Regions from separate parts of the Achromobacter sp. 1011791174 genome, predicted to be linked through region 4. Evidence: predicted binding sites of a transcription regulator. Region 4 holds the regulator's gene; each other region holds the start of a gene.

Region 1 (4,583 bases), on a different contig from region 4:
CCGAGAAATACCAGGGCGTGGACCTGGGCGGCATCCGCGTGCACCACCGCCGCGAGCTGGACGCGCTGCAGCGCGAACTGCGCGAGATTCCCGGCGTCACCGTGCTGATCCACGACCAGACCTGCGCCGCCGAAAAGCGCCGCCGCCGCAAGAAGAACCAGTTCCCCGACCCGGCCCGCCGCATGCTGATCAACAGCGCGGTCTGCGAAGGCTGCGGTGACTGCGGCGTGCAATCGAACTGCCTGTCGGTGGTGCCGCTGGAAACGCCCTACGGCCGCAAGCGCGCCATCGACCAATCCAGCTGCAACAAGGACTACTCCTGCGCCGAGGGTTTCTGTCCCAGCTTCGTGTCCGTCATGGGCGGCAAGCCGAGGAAAAGCGCCGCGCCCAAGGCCGACCAGGAGCGGCTGCAGCAGCTCATCGCGCAACTGCCGGCGCCCGCGCCGGCCGCGCTGGACCGGCCGTACCGCCTGCTGGTGGCGGGCATGGGCGGCACCGGCGTCATCACCATCGGCGCGATCATTTCCATGGCCGCGCACCTGGAAGGCCTGTCGGCCGCCGTGCTCGACCTGACCGGCCTGGCGCAGAAAGGCGGCACCGTGGTCAGCCACATCCGGCTGGCGCCGGCCGGCGCCCAGCCCGGCCCCGTGCGGCTGGACTGGCAGCAGGCCGACGCCGCCATCCTGTGCGACCCGGTGGCCTCGGTGGCGCCGGACTCGCTGGGCGCGCTGCGCCACGGCCACACCCAGGTCACCGTGAACACCTATGTGGCTCCGGTGTCGGAGTTCACCCGCAATCCGGACGCGGCCATGCGCCCCGAGGCGCTGCTGGCCAAGATCCGCCACGCCGCCGGCGATGCGCATACCGCCGCGATCGACGCGCACGCGGCCGCGCTGGCCCTGTTCGGCGACAGCATCCTGTCGAACATGTTCATGCTGGGCTATGCCTGGCAGCGCGGCGGCGTGCCGCTGTCGCACGCCGCCATCAACCGCGCCATCGAGCTGAACGGCGTGGCCGTGGCCGCGAACCGGGCCGCCTTCGACAGCGGCCGCCTGGCGGCGCACCAGCCCGACGCGCTCTCGACCGCGCTGCGTCCGCGCGCCCAAGTCGTGCAACTGCATGTGCCGGAATCGTTCGAGCACGCCGTCGCGCGCCGCCTGGCCGACCTGACCGCCTACCAGGACGCCGACTACGCCCGTCAATATCAGGACGTGGTCGAGCGGGTCGCGGCGCGCGAACGCGAACTGGCGCCCGACGCCAAGCCGCGGCTGGCGCTGGCGGTGGCGCGCAGCCTGTTCAAGCTCATGGCCTACAAGGACGAGTATGAAGTGGCGCGGCTCTACACCGGCGACGCGTTCCGGGCCCAGCTCCAGGACCAGTTCGAAGGCGAATACAGCCTGCGCTTCCACATGGCGCCGCCGATCTTCGCGCGCAAGGATCCGCGCACCGGCGTGCCGCGCAAGATGACGCTGGGTCCGCGCACCATGACCGCGCTCAAGCTGCTGGCCCGCTTCAAGCGTGTGCGCGGCACCTGGCTCGACCCGTTCGGCCGGACCGCCGAACGCAAGATGGAACGCGCCCTGATCGCCGAGTACCGCCAGACCGTGGATCAGTTGCTCGACGGCTTGAACGCGGACAAGCTCGGACAGGCGGCCACCATCGCCGCCCTCGCGGAAACGGTACGCGGCTTCGGCCACGTGAAGGCCGCGAACGTCGAGAAGTACCGGACCGAGTTGGCGCGCTTGATGCAAAGCTATACGGCGCCTGCGCCTCGCGACATGCCCCTGCGCAAAACCGCGTAAACACTCGCTCTCACGAGTCCGATCCTGGGCGCGCCTTGCTGGGCGCGCCCAGTGCATTTCGTAACAATCTTTTGGAGGCATGGTCACATCTTCTTCTTGTAGCTGTCTTAGTCGATCACTAGAATTAGTGCGAAATGAGGGGTGCTACACTACATGTTGTGGTCGCCCAAGCGCTGATTCCCGTCGGCCACGCCATCCGGACGACACCGTCCCAGCGTCGCGATCCCCCTCAAAACAGAACCCATTCCGTATCCGGCGCGATGCCGTCGCGCCCTATCTACGCGCTTTCCACACAGGAGCTTCCATGCAGACTACGATCGCCTCTGTGACCCGGCCCACGGCCGTGCCGCCCTCCCAAACCGATGCTTCGACCGACGCCAACGGCGGTCAGTGGGGCAGCTACAACCTGATCCGCCGCAATGGCTCGGTGGTCGGTTTCGAGCCCAGCAAGATCGCCATCGCCATGACCAAGGCCTTCCTGGCCGTCAATGGCGGCCAGGGCGCGGCTTCGGCCCGCGTGCGCGAGCTGGTCGAATCGCTGACCAAGCAGGTCGTCAACGCGCTGGTGCGCAACCGTCCCGGCGGCGGCACCTTCCATATCGAAGACGTGCAGGACCAGGTCGAACTGGCGCTGATGCGCTCGGGCGAGCATGACGTGGCCCGCTCCTACGTGCTGTACCGCGAGAAGCGCACCCAGGAACGCGCGGCGGCCGCCGCGGCCGACGCGCAGCAGCAGGCCGCCACCCCCGCAGCCGGCCCGTCGCTGAACGTGACCGACAACGGCGTGCGCCGTCCGCTCGATATCGCCGGCCTGCGCGCCACCATCGAAGCCGCCGGCGTGGGCCTGACCGAGTTCATCGACACCGAAGCGATCCTGAAGGAAACCGTCAAGAATCTGTACGACGGCATCCCCGTGGACGAAGTGTTCAAGTCCGCCATCCTGTCCGCCCGCGCGCTGGTCGAGAAAGACCCGGCCTACAGCCAGGTCACCGCCCGCCTGCTGCTGCACACGATCCGCAAGGAAGTGCTGGGCCAGGAAGTCTCGCAGGCCGACATGAGCCAGCGCTACGCCGACTACTTCCCCACCTTCATCTCGCGCGGGATCGAAGGCGGCCTGCTGTCGCCCGACCTGTCCCAATACGACCTGGCCAAGCTGGGCCAGGCGCTGGACGCCAGCCGCGACCTGCAGTTCGGCTACCTCGGCCTGCAAACTCTGTACGACCGCTACTTCCTGCACATCCGCGGCACCCGCATCGAACTGCCGCAGGTCTTCTTCATGCGCGTGGCCATGGGCCTGGCGCTGAAAGAGACCAACCGCGAAGCGCGCGCCATCGAGTTCTACGAGATCCTGTCCTCGTTCGACTTCATGAGCTCCACGCCCACGCTGTTCAACTCGGGCACGCTGCACTCGCAGCTGTCGTCGTGCTACCTGACCACGGTATCAGACGACCTGGAAGGCATCTACGACGCCATCAAGGAAAACGCGCTGCTGGCCAAGTACGCCGGCGGCCTGGGCAACGACTGGACCCCGGTGCGCGCGCTGCGCAGCCACATCAAGGGCACCAACGGCGAAAGCCAGGGCGTGGTCCCGTTCCTGAAGGTGGTCAACGACACCGCCGTGGCGGTGAACCAGGGCGGCAAGCGCAAGGGCGCGGTCTGCACGTACCTGGAAACCTGGCACCTGGACATCGAGGAATTCCTCGAACTGCGCAAGAACACCGGCGACGAACGCCGCCGCACGCACGACATGAACACGGCGAACTGGATTCCCGACCTGTTCATGAAGCGCGTCATGGAAAACGGCGAATGGACCCTGTTCTCGCCCTCCGACTGCCCCGACCTGCACGACAAGTACGGCCATGAGTTCGAAAAAGCCTACCTGGGCTACGAAGCCCGCGTGGCCAGCGGCGACCTCAAGCTGTTCAAGAAGATGCCGGCGCTGACGCTGTGGCGCAAGATGCTGTCGATGCTGTTCGAAACCGGCCACCCCTGGATCACGTTCAAGGATCCGTGCAACATCCGTTCGCCGCAGCAGCACGTCGGCGTGGTCCACAGCTCGAACCTGTGCACCGAGATCACGCTGAACACCAACGACTCCGAAATCGCGGTGTGCAACCTGGGTTCGGTGAACCTGGTCGCGCACATGAAGCCGGCCGCCGGCGGCGGTTTCGAACTCGACCACGAGAAGATCAAGCGCACGGTCAGCATCGCCATGCGCATGCTCGACAACGTGATCGACATCAACTACTACGCGGTCGACAAGGCGCGCAATTCCAACCTGCGCCACCGTCCGGTGGGCATGGGCATCATGGGCTTCCAGGACTGCCTGCAAATGATGCGAGTGCCTTACGCCTCGCAAGCCGCCGTCGAATTCGCCGACACGTCGATGGAAGCGGTGTGCTATCACGCATACTGGGCCTCGAGCCTGCTGGCCGAGGAACGCGGCCGCTATCAATCGTATGAAGGCTCGCTGTGGTCGCGCGGCATCCTGCCGCAAGACACGTTGAAGATGCTGCGCGATGAACGCGGTGGTCATGTCGAGGTCGATGAATCGAGCACGCTCGATTGGGATACGTTGCGCGCGCGCATCAAACAACATGGCATGCGCAACTCCAATTGCATCGCAATTGCCCCAACCGCCACTATTTCCAATATCATTGGCGTATCTGCATGCATCGAACCCACTTTCCAGAACTTGTACGTCAAATCGAATCTCTCCGGCGAGTTCACGGTCGTAAACGATTACCTCGTGCGTGACCTGAAGAAACTCGGTCTCTGGGA
Region 2 (4,583 bases), on a different contig from region 4:
ATCGTCTCCGAGAACGCCCAGGTCTCGATCCAGGTCTCCAGCTCGGGCAGCGACACCAGCGGCAGGAAGGCGACGTTGGGGCTGCGGCCCTGGATCGAATCCAGCAGCGTCTGGTACTTCAGGTTGCTGATGAAGATGTGCTTCTCATGCTCGGGCAGGCCCTGGTAGTCCAGGCGGTCCTGCGAGATGTCGACCTCTTCGGGCCGCCAGAAGAACGACAGCTGCTTCTCGATCAGCTTCTCGAAGATCGCGTATTTCTGCTGGTCGTAGCGCGCGACGTTGACCGGCTGGCCGAAGAACATCGGTTCGGTCAACGGGTTGTTGCTGGTCTGGGAAAAAATGCTGTAAGCCATGATGCGGATGTTTTCGTCAGATCTTGCAGGCGCCGCCGGCGCAGCCGTCGTCCTGCACTTCGCCGTGCGCATCGTCGGCGCCGTCGCGGGTGTTGTGGTAGTACAGGGTCTTCAGGCCGTACTTGTAGGCCAGCAGCAGGTCCTTGAGCAGCTGCTTCATCGGCACGCGGCCGCCTTCGTAGCGCTGCGGGTCGTAGTTGGTGTTGGCCGAGATCGACTGGTCGACGAACTTCTGCATGATGCCGACCAGCTTCAGGTAGGACTCATTGCCGGACATCTGCCACAGCAGTTCGTACTTGTCCTTTAGGCGCTCGAATTCCGGCACCACCTGGCGCAGGATGCCGTCCTTGGACTGCTTGACCGACACCAGGCCGCGCGGCGGTTCGATGCCGTTGGTGGCGTTGGCGATCTGGCTGGACGTTTCCGAGGGCATCAGCGCCGTCAGCGTGGAGTTGCGCAGGCCGTGCTCGCGGATGTCGGCGCGCAGCGCTTCCCAGTCCAGGCGCAGCGGTTCGGCGCAGATGCCGTCCACGTCCTTCTTGTAGCTGTCGATCGGCAGCACGCCGGCGCTGTAGGTGGTTTCGTTGAAACCCGAGCAGGGGCCGAACTCGCGCGCCAGCTGCGACGAGGCCTTCAGCAGGTAGTACTGGATGGCTTCGAAGGTGCGGTGCGTCAGGCCCAGCGCGGCCGGTTCGGAATAACGCGTGCCGTGCTTGGCCAGGTAGTAGGCGTAGTTGATCACGCCCACGCCCAGCGGGCGGCGCTTCATGGTGGCGGCGCGCGCCGCCGGGATCGGGTAGCCCGGGTAGTCGAGCAGCGCGTCGAGCGCGCGCACGGCCAGGTCGGCCAGGCCTTCCAGTTCGTCCAGCGTTTCCAGCGCGCCCAGGTTGAAGGCCGACAGCGTGCACAGCGCGATTTCGCCGTCCGGGCCGTTGACATCGCTCAGCGCCTTGGTCGGCAGCGCGATTTCCATGCACAGGTTCGACTGGCGCACCGGCGCGACCTGGGGATCGAACGGGCTGTGCGTGTTGCAGTGGTCGACGTTCTGGATGTAGATGCGGCCGGTGCTGGCGCGCTCCTGCATCATCAGCGAGAACAGTTCCACGGCCGGCAGGCTGCGCTTGCGGATGGCGGGATCCTGCTCGTATTGCAGGTACAGGCGCTCGAACTCGTCCTGGTCGGCGAAGAAGGCTTCGTACAGGCCCGGGGTGTCGTGCGGCGAGAACAGCGTGATGTCCTGCGACTTGATCAGGCGCTGGTACAGCAGGCGGTTGACCTGCACGCCGTAGTCCAGGTGACGGATGCGGTTTTCCTCGACGCCGCGGTTGTTCTTGAGCACCAGCAGCGATTCGACTTCCAGGTGCCACAGCGGGTAGAACAGGGTGGCCGCGCCGCCGCGCACGCCGCCTTGCGAGCACGACTTGACCGCCGCCTGGAACATCTTGAAGAAGGGCAGGCAGCCGGTGTGCAGCGCTTCGCCGCCACGGATCTCGCTGCCCAGGGCGCGGATGCGGCCGCCGTTGATGCCGATGCCGGCGCGCTGCGACACGTACTTGACGATGGCGCTGGTGGTGGCGTTGACGCTGTCCAGATCGTCGTCGCATTCGATCAGCACGCAGGAGCTGAACTGGCGCATCGGCGTGCGCACGCCCGCCATGATGGGCGTGGGCAGCGAGATCTTGAAGCGCGACACCGCGTCGTAGAAACGCTTGACGTAGCCCAGGCGCGTCTGCGCGGGGTACTTCGCGAACAGGCACATCGCCACCAGCAGGTACAGGAACTGCGGGCTTTCGTAGATGCGCTTGGTGACGCGGTTCTGGATCAGGTACTTGCCCTCCATCTGCTTGACCGCGGCGTAGGCGAAGTTCATGTCGCGCCAGTGGTTGATGTAGCCGTTCAGCTCGTCGAATTCCTCGCGGCTGTAGTCGGCCAGCAGGTGCGCGTCGTACTTGCCCTGTTCGGTCAGGTTGCGCACGTGGTCGTACAGGTGCGGCGGCTCGAACTGGCCGTAGGCGATCTTGCGCAGGTGGAAGATCGCCAGGCGCGCGGCCAGGTACTGGTAGTTGGGCGTTTCCTCGGAAATCAGGTCCGCGGCGGACTTGATGATGGTCTCGTGGATGGCGTCGGTGCGGATGCCGTCGTAGAACTGGATATGCGAACGCATTTCCACCTGCGACACCGAGACGTTCTCCAGGCCGTTGGCGGCCCAGTCGATGACGCGGTGGATCTTGTCCAGATCGATGGGCTCCATACGCCCATCACGCTTGGTGACCATCATTGCTGCTTGTTTTTCCATGGCGGACTGCATAGCTCCTGCGGCTGGGAAAGGACGAGCGACGTCCTTCCGAGTGATCGGAATGTTCGGGTTCGAGATTGGGGCCGACCGCCAGGGCTGGCGGGGCATGTGCCGTCGCTCGGAAGCCCGTGCCGGATGGCGGCGGGGCTATCGAGGCGGCTGGAGTGACAACACTATAGGTAGTGTATCACTGGTTTGGGTTGACTAGATATTGTGCTTTATCAAGACCTACGGTTTCGTAGGGATATATGGGCGGATCGGGCCGGAAACGCGTACCCTCGGGCCGCGAACTATACCGAAAGATAGCGCAGCAGGCGCGCCTCGTCGTCGATGAAGGCCTGGGAATCGCCGCTCCAGGCCACCCGGCCCGTCTCGATGATGGCGTGGCGGTCGGCCGCCGCCAGCAGCGGTTCGAGGTTCTTGTCGATGCACAGCACCGCCAGCCCCGTGCGCTTCAGGCCGTCCAGCGCCCGCCAGATTTCCTCGCGCACCACCGGCGCCAGGCCCTCGGTGGCCTCGTCCAGGATCAGCAGGCGCGGATTGGTCAGCAGCGCGCGGCCGATGGCCAGCATCTGCTGCTCGCCGCCGGACAGGTGGCTGCCCAGGTGGCGGGCGCGTTCAGCCAGCCGGGGGAACAGCGCGTAGACGCGCTCCAGCGTCCAGGGCTGCGCCAGCCGCTGGCGGTTGTGCGCGGTGGCGACCAGGTTCTCGCGCACCGACAGATTGGGGAAAATGTGCCGGCCCTCGGGCACCAGGCCGATGCCGCACTGCGCCACCTGGTAGGCCGGCAGCGCGCCGATGTCGCGCCCGTCGAAGCGGATCTCGCCCCGGCTGGCGCGGTTCAGGCCCATGATGGCCTTGACCGTGGTGGACTTGCCCATGCCGTTGCGGCCCAGCAGCGAGACGAATTCGCCGGCCCCGATCTCCAGGTCGATCCCGAACAGCGCCTGGCTGGCGCCATAGTGCGCGGTGACGCCGCGCAGCGACAGCAGCGCGCTCATGCCGCGACTCCCTGCGGGCGGCGGTCCGCGCGCCGGCGTTCGCTGCCCAGATAGCATTCGCGCACCTGGGGATCGTTGCGGATCTCGTCCGCGCTGCCGCAGGCCAGGACGCGGCCGTACACCAGCACGGTGACGCGGTCGGACAGGGCGAACACCGCCTGCATGTCGTGCTCCACCAGCAGGATGCTGTATTGCCGGCGCAGCCCGTGCAGCAGCGCGGTCATGGCCTCGGATTCGTGCTGGCTCATGCCCGCCATGGGTTCATCCAGCAGCAGCAGGGTCGGGCGGCAGGCCAGCACCATGGCCAGCTCCAGCTGGCGCAGCTCGCCATGCGCCAGCGCGCCGGCCGGCACATCGGCGCGGCGGCCCAGGCCGGCCAGTTCCAGCGCCGCGCGGGCCGGTTCCCGCAGCGCCGGCGTCGCGCGCGCCGGCCGCCAGAAGCGGAAGCTGTGGCCGCGCCGCGCCTGCACCGCCATGGCCACGTTCTCCAGCGCGGTGAAGGGCTTGAACACCGAGGTGATCTGGTACGAGCGCGCCAGCCCGCGCCGCACGCGCCGTTCGATGGGCATGCGGGTCACGTCCACGCCGTCCAGCAGCACCCGGCCGCCGTCCGGCCGCAGCTCGCCGCTGAGCTGGCCGATCAGCGTGGTCTTGCCCGCGCCGTTGGGGCCGATCACGGCGTGCAGCTCGCCCGGCCGCACCTCCAGCGACAGATCGTCCGTGACGGTCAGGCCGCCGTAGCGCTTGAGCAGGTGTTCGACGCGCAGCGCGCTCATCGCGGTTCTCCGGTGGGGCAGGGCAGGGCGCGCGCGGCGGCCGGACGCCAGGGCGTTTCCGGCAAGGCGCCGTACAGGCCGCGCCGCGACAGCAGCACCACGCCCACGATCAGCAGGCCCATCGGCAGCATCCAGTGGTCGGTCAGCAGCTTGAGCC
Region 3 (4,583 bases), on a different contig from region 4:
CGGCGCGACGGCGCACGCCGCCTATCCCGAACAGCCGATCAAGATCGTCGTGCCCTTCACGCCGGGCGGCGCGACCGACTCGGTGGCGCGCCTGCTGGCCAGCAAGCTGGCCGGCAAGCTGGGCCAGCCGGTCATCATCGAGAACCGCCCCGGCGCGTCCACCGTGATCGGCGCCGAGGCCGTGGCCCGCGCGCGACCCGACGGCTACACGCTGATGGTGTCGGGCAGCACCACCTATTCCGTGCTGCCCGCGCTCAAGACCGACCTGCCCTACGATCCGCTGCGCAGCTACGAACACATCGCCATCGTCTCGCTGGCGCCGCTGGTGCTGCTGGCGCGCAAGGACCTGCCCGCCAGCACGGCCGGCGAAGCGGCCGAGCTGGCCCGCAAGCAGAGCGGCAAGGGCGAACTGATGTACGGCACCTTCGGCCCGGGTTCCGCGCCCCACCTGGCCGGCGAGATGTACGCCGAGGCCGCCGGCGCCAGAATGACGCCGGTCCCGTACAAGGGCAGCGCGCCGCTGGTGACCGCGCTGATCGGCGGCGAGGTCGCGCTGGGCGTGGACACCGTGGCGTCCGCCGCGCCGCACGCCAAGGCCGGCAAGGTGCGCGCGCTGGCCGTCACCGGCGCGCATCGCTCGCCGCAGCTGCCGGACGTGCCGACCTTCGCCGAGGCCGGCCTGCCCGGCGTGTCCATGGTCGGATGGTACGGCCTGGTGGCGCCGGCCAAGACGCCCGCGCCGGTGCTGGATACGCTGGGCCGCGCGGTCGAGGAAGTCATGCGCGACCCGCAGGTGCGCAAGTCCATCGAGGACATGGCGATGGAGCCGGTGTTCATGCCTGGCCCTGCCTTCCGCGATCAGATTTCCAGCGAACTCGCCACCTTCGGCGCCGTCGGCAAGCGCGCCGGCATCACGCTGGACTGAGACAGGCGGCCATTTGCCCTGCCGCCTTCTGGCGGACCTCAAGCGGTGGAGAACGCCGCCAGCGCCTCCAGCACGGCGGCCGCCGCCGCGCCCGGCTCGGGCGCGGCGCGATAGGCCAGCGCCATCGGCCGCCTGAGCGGCGGCGACAGCGCGCGCCATTGCACGTCCGCGTGCCCCGCGTCCTCCACTTCGGCCAGCGGCAGGATGGCCGCGCTCTGGCTGGCCGCCGCCAGGCCCTTCAACGCGCCCGGGTAGCTCAGGGCCAGGAATGGCCTCGGATTGAAACCGGCCTGGCCAAACCAGGACGCGATCAGGCCGTGCATCTGCGTGCCCGGCGCGAAGCAGGCCCAGCGCCGCGTCGACAGCCATTCGGGCGTGACCGCCTCGGGCGCTTCCCATGAGGCGGGCAACAGCGCGACCATTTCGTCGTCGCGCCAGGGCGTCACGGCCACCCGGGCCGTGGCGGGCTGCGGACTGGCGACGATGGCCACGTCCAGCGTGCCGCCCTGCAGCCGCAACATCGCCTCGGCCGAACCCGCCGCTTCCAGTTTCACGTCCACGCCGGGCGCGCGCCGCCCCAAGGCCTCCAGCACGAGCGGCAGCAGGCGGATGCCGACGCCGGCCGACACGCCCACCTTCACCACGCCCACGCTGCCGGCGGCGCGGCGGCGCACGATGTCCACGAGATCGTCGCTGGCGGCCAGCAGCTTGCGTCCTTCCTCGACCAGCGCCCGGCCCGCCGCCGTCAGTCCGGCCTGACGCCGGCCGCGCAGCACCAGCGGAACCTGCATGCGCGCCTCCAGTTCCTTGATGTGCAGGCTGATCGTGGGCGGCGCCAGATGCAGCGCCTGCGACGCCGCCGCGAAGGTGCCCAGGTCGGCGATCGCGATCAGGGTCTGGATCTGATCCAGGTTCAGGTTACGCATCAGCTTTCCTGACGATTGAGGTCAGTTCATTCAACTTTACGGATGGCAGTGTATCTCCGAGCATGCTGCTCCATGAATCACGACACATCCGCACCGTCCTCCCGCCCCGCCGTCGAACCGACGCCGGACACGACCCGGCCCCGGCCGCGTTCCGCCGCGCCCGGGCTGCGCCGTCTGGGCGCGGCCTTGATGCGCCTGCTGCGCCGCGCCGAAAAGCGCGTCATCGAGCACTTCAGGGTGCCGCCGAACGGCGCTTGAAGGGATGCATTGCGTCTTTTCCCGCCCCGCCAGTGGGGTTTGCGCCCGATCAAGCGCCGGCCAAATCCGGCGCGGCCGCAACGCAATCAACACCATATGTGGTGATAGAGTTTTCGCACTCCACTACATATGGTGCCACCCATGCAGATTGAACACATCCTCAAGCGTGACGGCCGGGTCGTCGGATTCGACGCCGGCAAGATCGCCCAGGCCATCGCGGCGGCGGGCCGGAGCACCGGAGAGCTGGAGCCGCATGCCGCCCGGGCGCTGGCCGCCACGGTGGCCGAGGCCCTGACGCGCGACGGCAATGTCTGCCCCGGCGTGGAGACCATCCAGAACCATGTCGAGGAAGCGCTGGTGCGCGCCGGCCACTGGCGCACGGCGCGCGCCTACATCGTGCACCGCGAGCAGCACGCGCGGCTGCGCTCGCTGCGCCACACGCTGGTGGACGTGGAAAGCGCGATGGAGGAATACCTGGAGCAGCGCGACTGGCGCGTCAACGCCAACGCCAACCAGGGCTACAGCCTGGGCGGCCTGATCCTGAACGTGGCCGGCAAGGTCACGGCCAACTACTGGCTGTCCAATGTCTTCACGCCCGAGGCGGGCCAGGCCCACCGCGACGGCGACATCCACATCCACGACCTGGACATGCTCAGCGGCTATTGCGCCGGCTGGTCGCTGCGCCAGCTGCTGACCGAGGGCTTCAACGGCATCCCCGGCAAGGTCGAGGCCACGCCGCCGCGCCACATGTCGGCCGCCATCGGCCAGATCGTCAACTTCCTCGGCACGCTGCAGAACGAATGGGCCGGCGCGCAGGCCTTCAGCTCCTTCGACACCTACATGGCGCCCTTCATCCGCCGCGACGCCATGACCTACGCCGACGTCAAGCAGGCGATGCAGGAGCTGATCTACAACCTGAACGTGCCCAGCCGCTGGGGCACGCAGACGCCCTTCACCAACTTGACCTTCGACTGGACCTGCCCGGCCGACCTGCGCGAGCAGATCCCCTACATCGGCGGCGAGGAAATGCCCTTCGCCTACGGCGACCTGCAGGCCGAGATGGACATGATCAACCGCGCCTACATCGAGGTGATGATGGCCGGCGACGCCAAGGGACGCGCCTTCACCTTTCCCATCCCGACCTACAACATCACGCCCGATTTCGACTGGGACCATCCCAACACCACGCGCCTGTTCGAGATGACGGCGCGCTACGGCCTGCCCTATTTCCAGAACTTCCTGAACTCGGACCTGGAGCCGCACATGGTGCGCTCCATGTGCTGCCGCCTGCAGCTGGACCTGCGCGAGCTGCTCAAGCGCGGCAACGGTCTGTTCGGCTCGGCCGAACAGACCGGCTCGGTCGGCGTGGTGACGGTGAACTGCGCGCGCCTGGGCCATCTGCACCGGGGCGACGAGGCCGGCCTGATGGCGCGGCTGGACCGCCTGCTGGAACTGGGCCGCGACGTGCTGGAGACCAAGCGCAAGGTGGTGCAGCGCTACATCGACCAGGGCCTGTATCCCTATACCCGGCGCTACCTGGGCACGCTGCGCAACCACTTCAGCACGCTGGGCGTGAACGGCATCAACGAGATGGTCCGCAACTTCAGCGGCGACGCCGACGACCTGACCACGCCCGCCGGCCACGCGCTGGCGCTGCGCCTGCTGGACCGGGTGCGCGCGCGCATGACCGAATTCCAGGAACAGACCGGCCACCTCTACAACCTGGAAGCCACGCCGGCCGAGGGCACCACCTACCGCTTCGCCCGCGAGGACCGCAAGCGCTATCCCGGTATCCTACAGGCCGGCACCGAGGCCCAGCCTTACTACACCAACTCCAGCCAGCTGCCGGTGGGCCATACCGACGACCCGTTCCAGGCGCTGGCGCAGCAGGAGGCGCTGCAAGGCAAGTACACCGGCGGCACCGTGCTGCACCTGTACATGAACGAAGCCGTGTCCTCGGCCGAAGCCTGCAAGACGCTGGTGCGGCGCGCGCTGGCGAATTTCCGGCTGCCCTACATCACGGTCACGCCGACCTTCTCGATCTGCCCCACGCACGGCTACCTGGCCGGGCGCCACGAGTTCTGCCCCAAGTGCGACGCCGAACTGCTGGCCCGGCAATCGGCCTGCCGCGTCCCGGCCTAGCGCAATGCTCACCCGCGCCGGGCAGCCCGCCCGACGTCCCACCCAGAAGGAAACCCCACCATGCAAACCCTGATGACCGAACCATCCACGCCCCAGGCCGCCACCGCGCCGGTCCTGGACGACAGCCAGCGCGTGCGCTGCGAAGTCTGGACCCGCGTCATGGGCTATCACCGCCCCGTCTCTTCGTTCAACACCGGCAAACAAGGCGAGTTCAATGAGCGCCGCTTCTTCGTCGAACCCCGCGCCTGAGGCGGCGGCCGGCCCCCGGGCCGGTTCGCGCCTGCACACCGCGCGCGCCCACGCCACGCCGCCCCTGCCCGCCGCGCAGGCGC
Region 4 (4,583 bases):
GGGGCGATCCATTGCGGCCGCGGCTGCCGGTCGGGCGGAGGCCCGAGCCGGCGTCCATCCGCGCGCATCAGCCCGCCGCGCGTTTCAAGCGCAGCAGCGCCACGCCGAAGCTCACGAAGATCGAGCCCACCAGCCGGTTGAGCCAGGTCACGATGCGCGGCTGGCGCAGCAGCCGCCGCGCGCGATGGGCCAGCGCGCCATAGGCCAGCAGCGAGACCAGCGACATGCCCATGAAGATGCCCGTCAGGATGAGGAACTGCGGCAGCAGCGGTTCGCTCGCGTTCAGGAATTGCGGGAACAGCGCGGTGAAGAACAGGATGGGCTTGGGATTCATCGTCGCCACCAGCGCCGCTTCAAGGTACAGACGGCTGGCGCGGCGCGGCGCCTGTTGCGTGGCCTGTTCGGGCGGCGGCGCGATATTCGAGCGGCCAAGCAGATGGCGCAGGCCGATGTAGAGCAGATAGGCCGCGCCCGCGACTTTCACCAGCGTGAACAGCAGCGCCGACGATTGCAGCACCACGCCCAGTCCCAGCATGGCGGCGGCGGACAGCAGGAACAGCCCTGTCACGTTCCCCAGCGTCGACGGCAGCACGGCGCGCACGCCGCCCGCCGCGCCATTGCGGATGGCGAGCATGGTGGCGGGGCCGGGGCTGACCACGCTGACGGCGGCGACCAGCGAGTAGGTAAGGAGGGTGGCGGTTTGCATGAAAATTGCTCAAGGCGGCTTGAGGCCGGTTTCAGGGGGCGGAACGGCGCGCGTGGTTTTCGCGCCCGTGCATGGCATTTTGCGCCGATTGCCGGTAGATGGGGGGCAATTCCGCGCGCCCGACGGGGTAAACTAAGCGCCATTCTCCGGGTTTACCCCGGCCAGCCTTTCCCCGGTTTTTTCTCTTCTACTGCCTCAGGAACCCTCCGTCATGTTTGACCGCAACCTCACCCTGTCCAAGGCTGACCCGGATGTCTGGGCCGCCGTCCAGAAGGAAGACGTGCGCCAGGAACAGCACATCGAGCTGATCGCGTCCGAGAACTACGCCAGCCCCGCCGTCATGGAAGCCCAGGGCACGCAGCTCACGAACAAGTACGCCGAAGGCTACCCCGGCAAGCGCTACTACGGCGGCTGCGAATACGTGGACGTGGTCGAGCAGCTGGCCATCGATCGCCTGAAGCAGATCTTCGGCGCCGAAGCCGCCAATGTGCAGCCCAACTCGGGCTCGCAGGCCAACCAGGGCGTGTACATGGCCGTGCTCAAGCCAGGCGACACCGTGCTGGGCATGAGCCTGGCCGAAGGCGGCCACCTGACGCACGGCGCGTCGGTCAACGCCTCGGGCAAGCTGTACAACTTCATCTCGTATGGCCTGGACGAAAACGAAGTCCTGAACTACGACCAGGTCGAAAAGCTGGCCAAGGAACACAAGCCCAAGCTGATCGTGGCCGGCGCCTCGGCCTACGCGCTGCACATCGACTTCGAGCGCATGGGCCGCATCGCCCGTGAAAACGGCGCGCTGTTCATGGTCGACATCGCCCACTACGCGGGCCTGGTCGCTGGCGGCGCCTACCCCAACCCGGTTCCGCATGCAGACTTCGTCACCTCGACCACGCACAAGTCGCTGCGCGGCCCGCGCGGCGGCGTCATCATGATGAAGGCCGAACACGAGAAGATCATCAACTCGGCGATCTTCCCCGGCATCCAGGGCGGCCCGCTGATGCATGTCATCGCCGGCAAGGCCGTGGCCTTCAAGGAAGCGCTGGCCCCGGAATTCAAGGACTACGCGCAGCAAGTGGTCAAGAACGCCAAGGTGCTGGCCGATACGCTGGTCAAGCGCGGCCTGCGCATCGTTTCCGGCCGCACCGAAAGCCACGTCATGCTGGTTGACCTGCGCGCCAAGGGCATCACCGGCAAGGAAGCCGAAGCCGTGCTGGGCCAGGCTCACATCACGGTCAACAAGAACGCCATCCCGAATGATCCGGAAAAGCCCTTCGTGACCAGCGGCATCCGCCTGGGCACGCCGGCCATGACGACCCGCGGCTTCACCGAAGCCGAGGCCGAACTGACCGCCAACCTGATCGCCGACGTGCTGGACAACCCGCGCGACGAGGCCAACATCGCCGCCGTGCGCGCCAAGGTCAACGCACTGACCTCGCGCCTGCCGGTCTACGGCCGCAAGTAAGCGCCTGCGCTGTCCGCCCGGGAAACCGGGCGGCGGGGATGAAAAGGGACGGTTCCGCAAGGGCCGTCCCTTTGTTTTTGGCCGGACGCACGGTTGCTGGCAAAAATATCGGGGACGAATTCAGCCCTATTGACGATTTCCGCCGGACGGATCGTTACAATATGCTTAATTCTTGCCATCCGGCCTTCAGGGATCACACATGCGGTGTCCATTTTGCGGCAACCCCGAAACGCAGGTCGTCGACAGCCGCGTCTCGGAAGAAGGCGACGCCATCCGGCGCCGCCGCCGTTGCCTGTCCTGCGACAAGCGCTTCACTACCTATGAACGGGTGGAGCTGGCGCTGCCCTCGGTCGTCAAGCGCAATGGCAGCCGCAGCGACTACGATCCGGCCAAGCTGCGCGCCAGCCTGAGCCTGGCGCTGCGCAAGCGTCCCGTCAGTACCGGCGACGTGGATGCCGCCGTTTCCCGCATCGAAGAGCAGTTGCGGGCCAGCGGGCAGCGCGAAGTGCCCACCGAGCACATCGGCGAGCTGGTCATGAACGAGCTGCGCAAGCTCGACAAGGTGGCCTACGTGCGCTTTGCTTCGGTCTACAAGAGTTTCGAGGACATCGGCGAATTCGTCGAAGCCATCCGCGAGATGCAGGGGCCCTTGCTGCCCGGCAAGCTGCGCAAGGACTGAGCGGATCCGCCTGTTGTCGTCACGCCGCCGCTCGGGCGCCGTGGCAAGGTCGGCGCCCGAGGCCGACGGTCCGCTTCAGGCCGCCAGCTGCTGCCGCGCCATGCCGGGCGTTCGCGGCTCGAAGCGACGCCACACGCGCCGCATGTGCTGGGCCGAGCCAAATCCCGCCTTCTCCGCCACGCGCTCCAGGTCCAGCCGGGTTTCGCGCAGCAGGTCGCGCGCCAGCGCGACGCGTATCTGATAAAGATAGTCCATCGGCGTGCAGCCCGCGTGCAGGCGGAACAGCCGGGTCAGGTGGCGCGCGCTGGTATGGGCTTCCTGCGCCAGCGATTGCGCCGACCAGGGCGCCGCCGGGTTGCGCACCACCGCATCCTGTACCTTGTGGACGCCGGGATGCAGATGACTGCGGTGTTCCAGCCAGGGCGACAGGGCCGAATCCGTGCCGGCGCGGCGCTGGTAGACCAGCATTTCACGGGCGACCTCGCAGGCGATGCGCGGGCCGCAGTGGCGCGACACCATGTGCAGCGCGAGATCGATGCCCGCCGTGATGCCCGCGCTGCTGACCAGCGCGCCGTCCTCGACGAAGATGCGGTTGTCGAGGATCCGTGCGCTGGGATCCAGCGCCGCCAGCTGCGCCAGGCTGCCGTGATGGGTGGTGCATTCGCGCCCGCGCGTGAGGCCGGCGGCCGCCGCGAACAGCGCGCCGGCGCAGACCGTCATCAGCGTGAAGCCGTCGGCCGGTTGGCGCGCGGTCAGCCAGTCGATGATGGCGCGCGCCTGCGCATCGTCCAGCCGCGTCGGCGTGCCGACCACGCCGGAAACGATGACCAGCGCGTTGGCGGGCAATCTGGCCGGCAGCGGCTTGATGCGGGCCAGGTGCAGCCCCGCCAGGCCGCATTCCAGCTCCGCCTCCGGTCCGCAGAAATGCAGCGCGAACGTGCCGGGGCACAGCCTTTCGGCCACCCGGAACGCTTCCGCCGGACCGGCCAGGTCCAGCAGCACCAGGCCGCGCGTCAGCACGAAGTACACCGGGATCATGGCGTGTGCTCGCGTATTTCAGCGGGACGACATGCTAAGCCGCCAGCACGTCGGCGGCACGCAAGACCCGCGCGAAGCGGCCCTGCAGCACCAGCTCGGTGCGGTCGCGGATCTCGGCGGGCGTGTATTGCCGGCCGGACGGGCTCTGCATGGCGAAGGTCAGGGTGGCGTCGGTGGGGAAGATCACCTTGAAGCCGGCGTCGCTGGCATGGCGCGAAGTGGTCTCGCAGCACTGCTCGGTGCGGATGCCGCTGACGATGACTTCACCGATATCGTGATCTCGCAGCCAGTCATGCAGCGTCGCGCCGTCCTGGCCCTTGGCGTAGAGCGAGGAGTGCACGGTCTTGTGGAACACGGCGGTAGGCGAGATCTTCAGCTCTTTCAGCGTCTTGACGTGCCCGGACGCCAGCGAGAAGGGGTTGGCCGGATCGTCCGACACGCTGGTGTGGAAAACCTGCAGCACTGGCACGCCCTGGGACGTCGCGGCGTCGATCAGGCGCTGGATCTGCGCCACGAACGCGGGGTACTCGGTTTCGTCCCAAAACGGACGTTGCCGAAAGGAATCCTGGACATCGATGACGATCAGCGCCTGCTTCATGGTCTGGGCTCCAAAACATGGATTTTAAAAGGACACGCAGCCATTTTCATCCTCGCAGACCGGCCAGGCGAGCGCGCCGGCAGACCAGCATCGGCCCGAA

What was found. The regulator NrdR, encoded in region 4, represses ribonucleotide reductase genes. The targets are predictions, from matches to a motif close to CACNANATNTNGTG.
Region 1: a site for NrdR is predicted at 1,950-1,963, ahead of AC6LJ5_RS17185 (ribonucleoside-diphosphate reductase subunit alpha). Genes of this name have one in related genera too.
Region 2: a site for NrdR is predicted at 2,821-2,834, ahead of nrdA (class 1a ribonucleoside-diphosphate reductase subunit alpha). Genes of this name have one in related genera too.
Region 3: a site for NrdR is predicted at 2,231-2,244, ahead of AC6LJ5_RS25240 (ribonucleoside triphosphate reductase). Genes of this name have one in related genera too.

What each region holds. Positions count from the first base shown of each region.
Region 1 is NZ_JCBANH010000047.1:24,810-29,392, reverse strand. It holds gene AC6LJ5_RS17190 (indolepyruvate ferredoxin oxidoreductase family protein) at 1-1,802, shown strand, start outside; gene AC6LJ5_RS17185 (ribonucleoside-diphosphate reductase subunit alpha) at 2,107-4,583, shown strand, end outside.
Region 2 is NZ_JCBANH010000052.1:4,905-9,487, forward strand. It holds gene nrdB (class Ia ribonucleoside-diphosphate reductase subunit beta) at 1-353, opposite strand, end outside; gene nrdA (class 1a ribonucleoside-diphosphate reductase subunit alpha) at 370-2,649, opposite strand; gene AC6LJ5_RS18070 (ABC transporter ATP-binding protein) at 2,940-3,650, opposite strand; gene AC6LJ5_RS18075 (ABC transporter ATP-binding protein) at 3,647-4,426, opposite strand; gene AC6LJ5_RS18080 (branched-chain amino acid ABC transporter permease) at 4,423-4,583, opposite strand, start outside.
Region 3 is NZ_JCBANH010000099.1:17,338-21,920, forward strand. It holds gene AC6LJ5_RS25225 (Bug family tripartite tricarboxylate transporter substrate binding protein) at 1-925, shown strand, start outside; gene AC6LJ5_RS25230 (LysR family transcriptional regulator) at 964-1,851, opposite strand; gene AC6LJ5_RS25235 (hypothetical protein) at 1,924-2,109, shown strand; gene AC6LJ5_RS25240 (ribonucleoside triphosphate reductase) at 2,251-4,251, shown strand; gene nrdD (anaerobic ribonucleoside-triphosphate reductase) at 4,312-4,500, shown strand; gene AC6LJ5_RS25250 (anaerobic ribonucleoside-triphosphate reductase activating protein) at 4,466-4,583, shown strand, end outside.
Region 4 is NZ_JCBANH010000135.1:9,236-13,818, forward strand. It holds gene AC6LJ5_RS28390 (LysE family translocator) at 68-706, opposite strand; gene glyA (serine hydroxymethyltransferase) at 918-2,168, shown strand; gene nrdR (transcriptional regulator NrdR) at 2,368-2,847, shown strand; gene AC6LJ5_RS28405 (GlxA family transcriptional regulator) at 2,923-3,885, opposite strand; gene AC6LJ5_RS28410 (cysteine hydrolase family protein) at 3,920-4,483, opposite strand.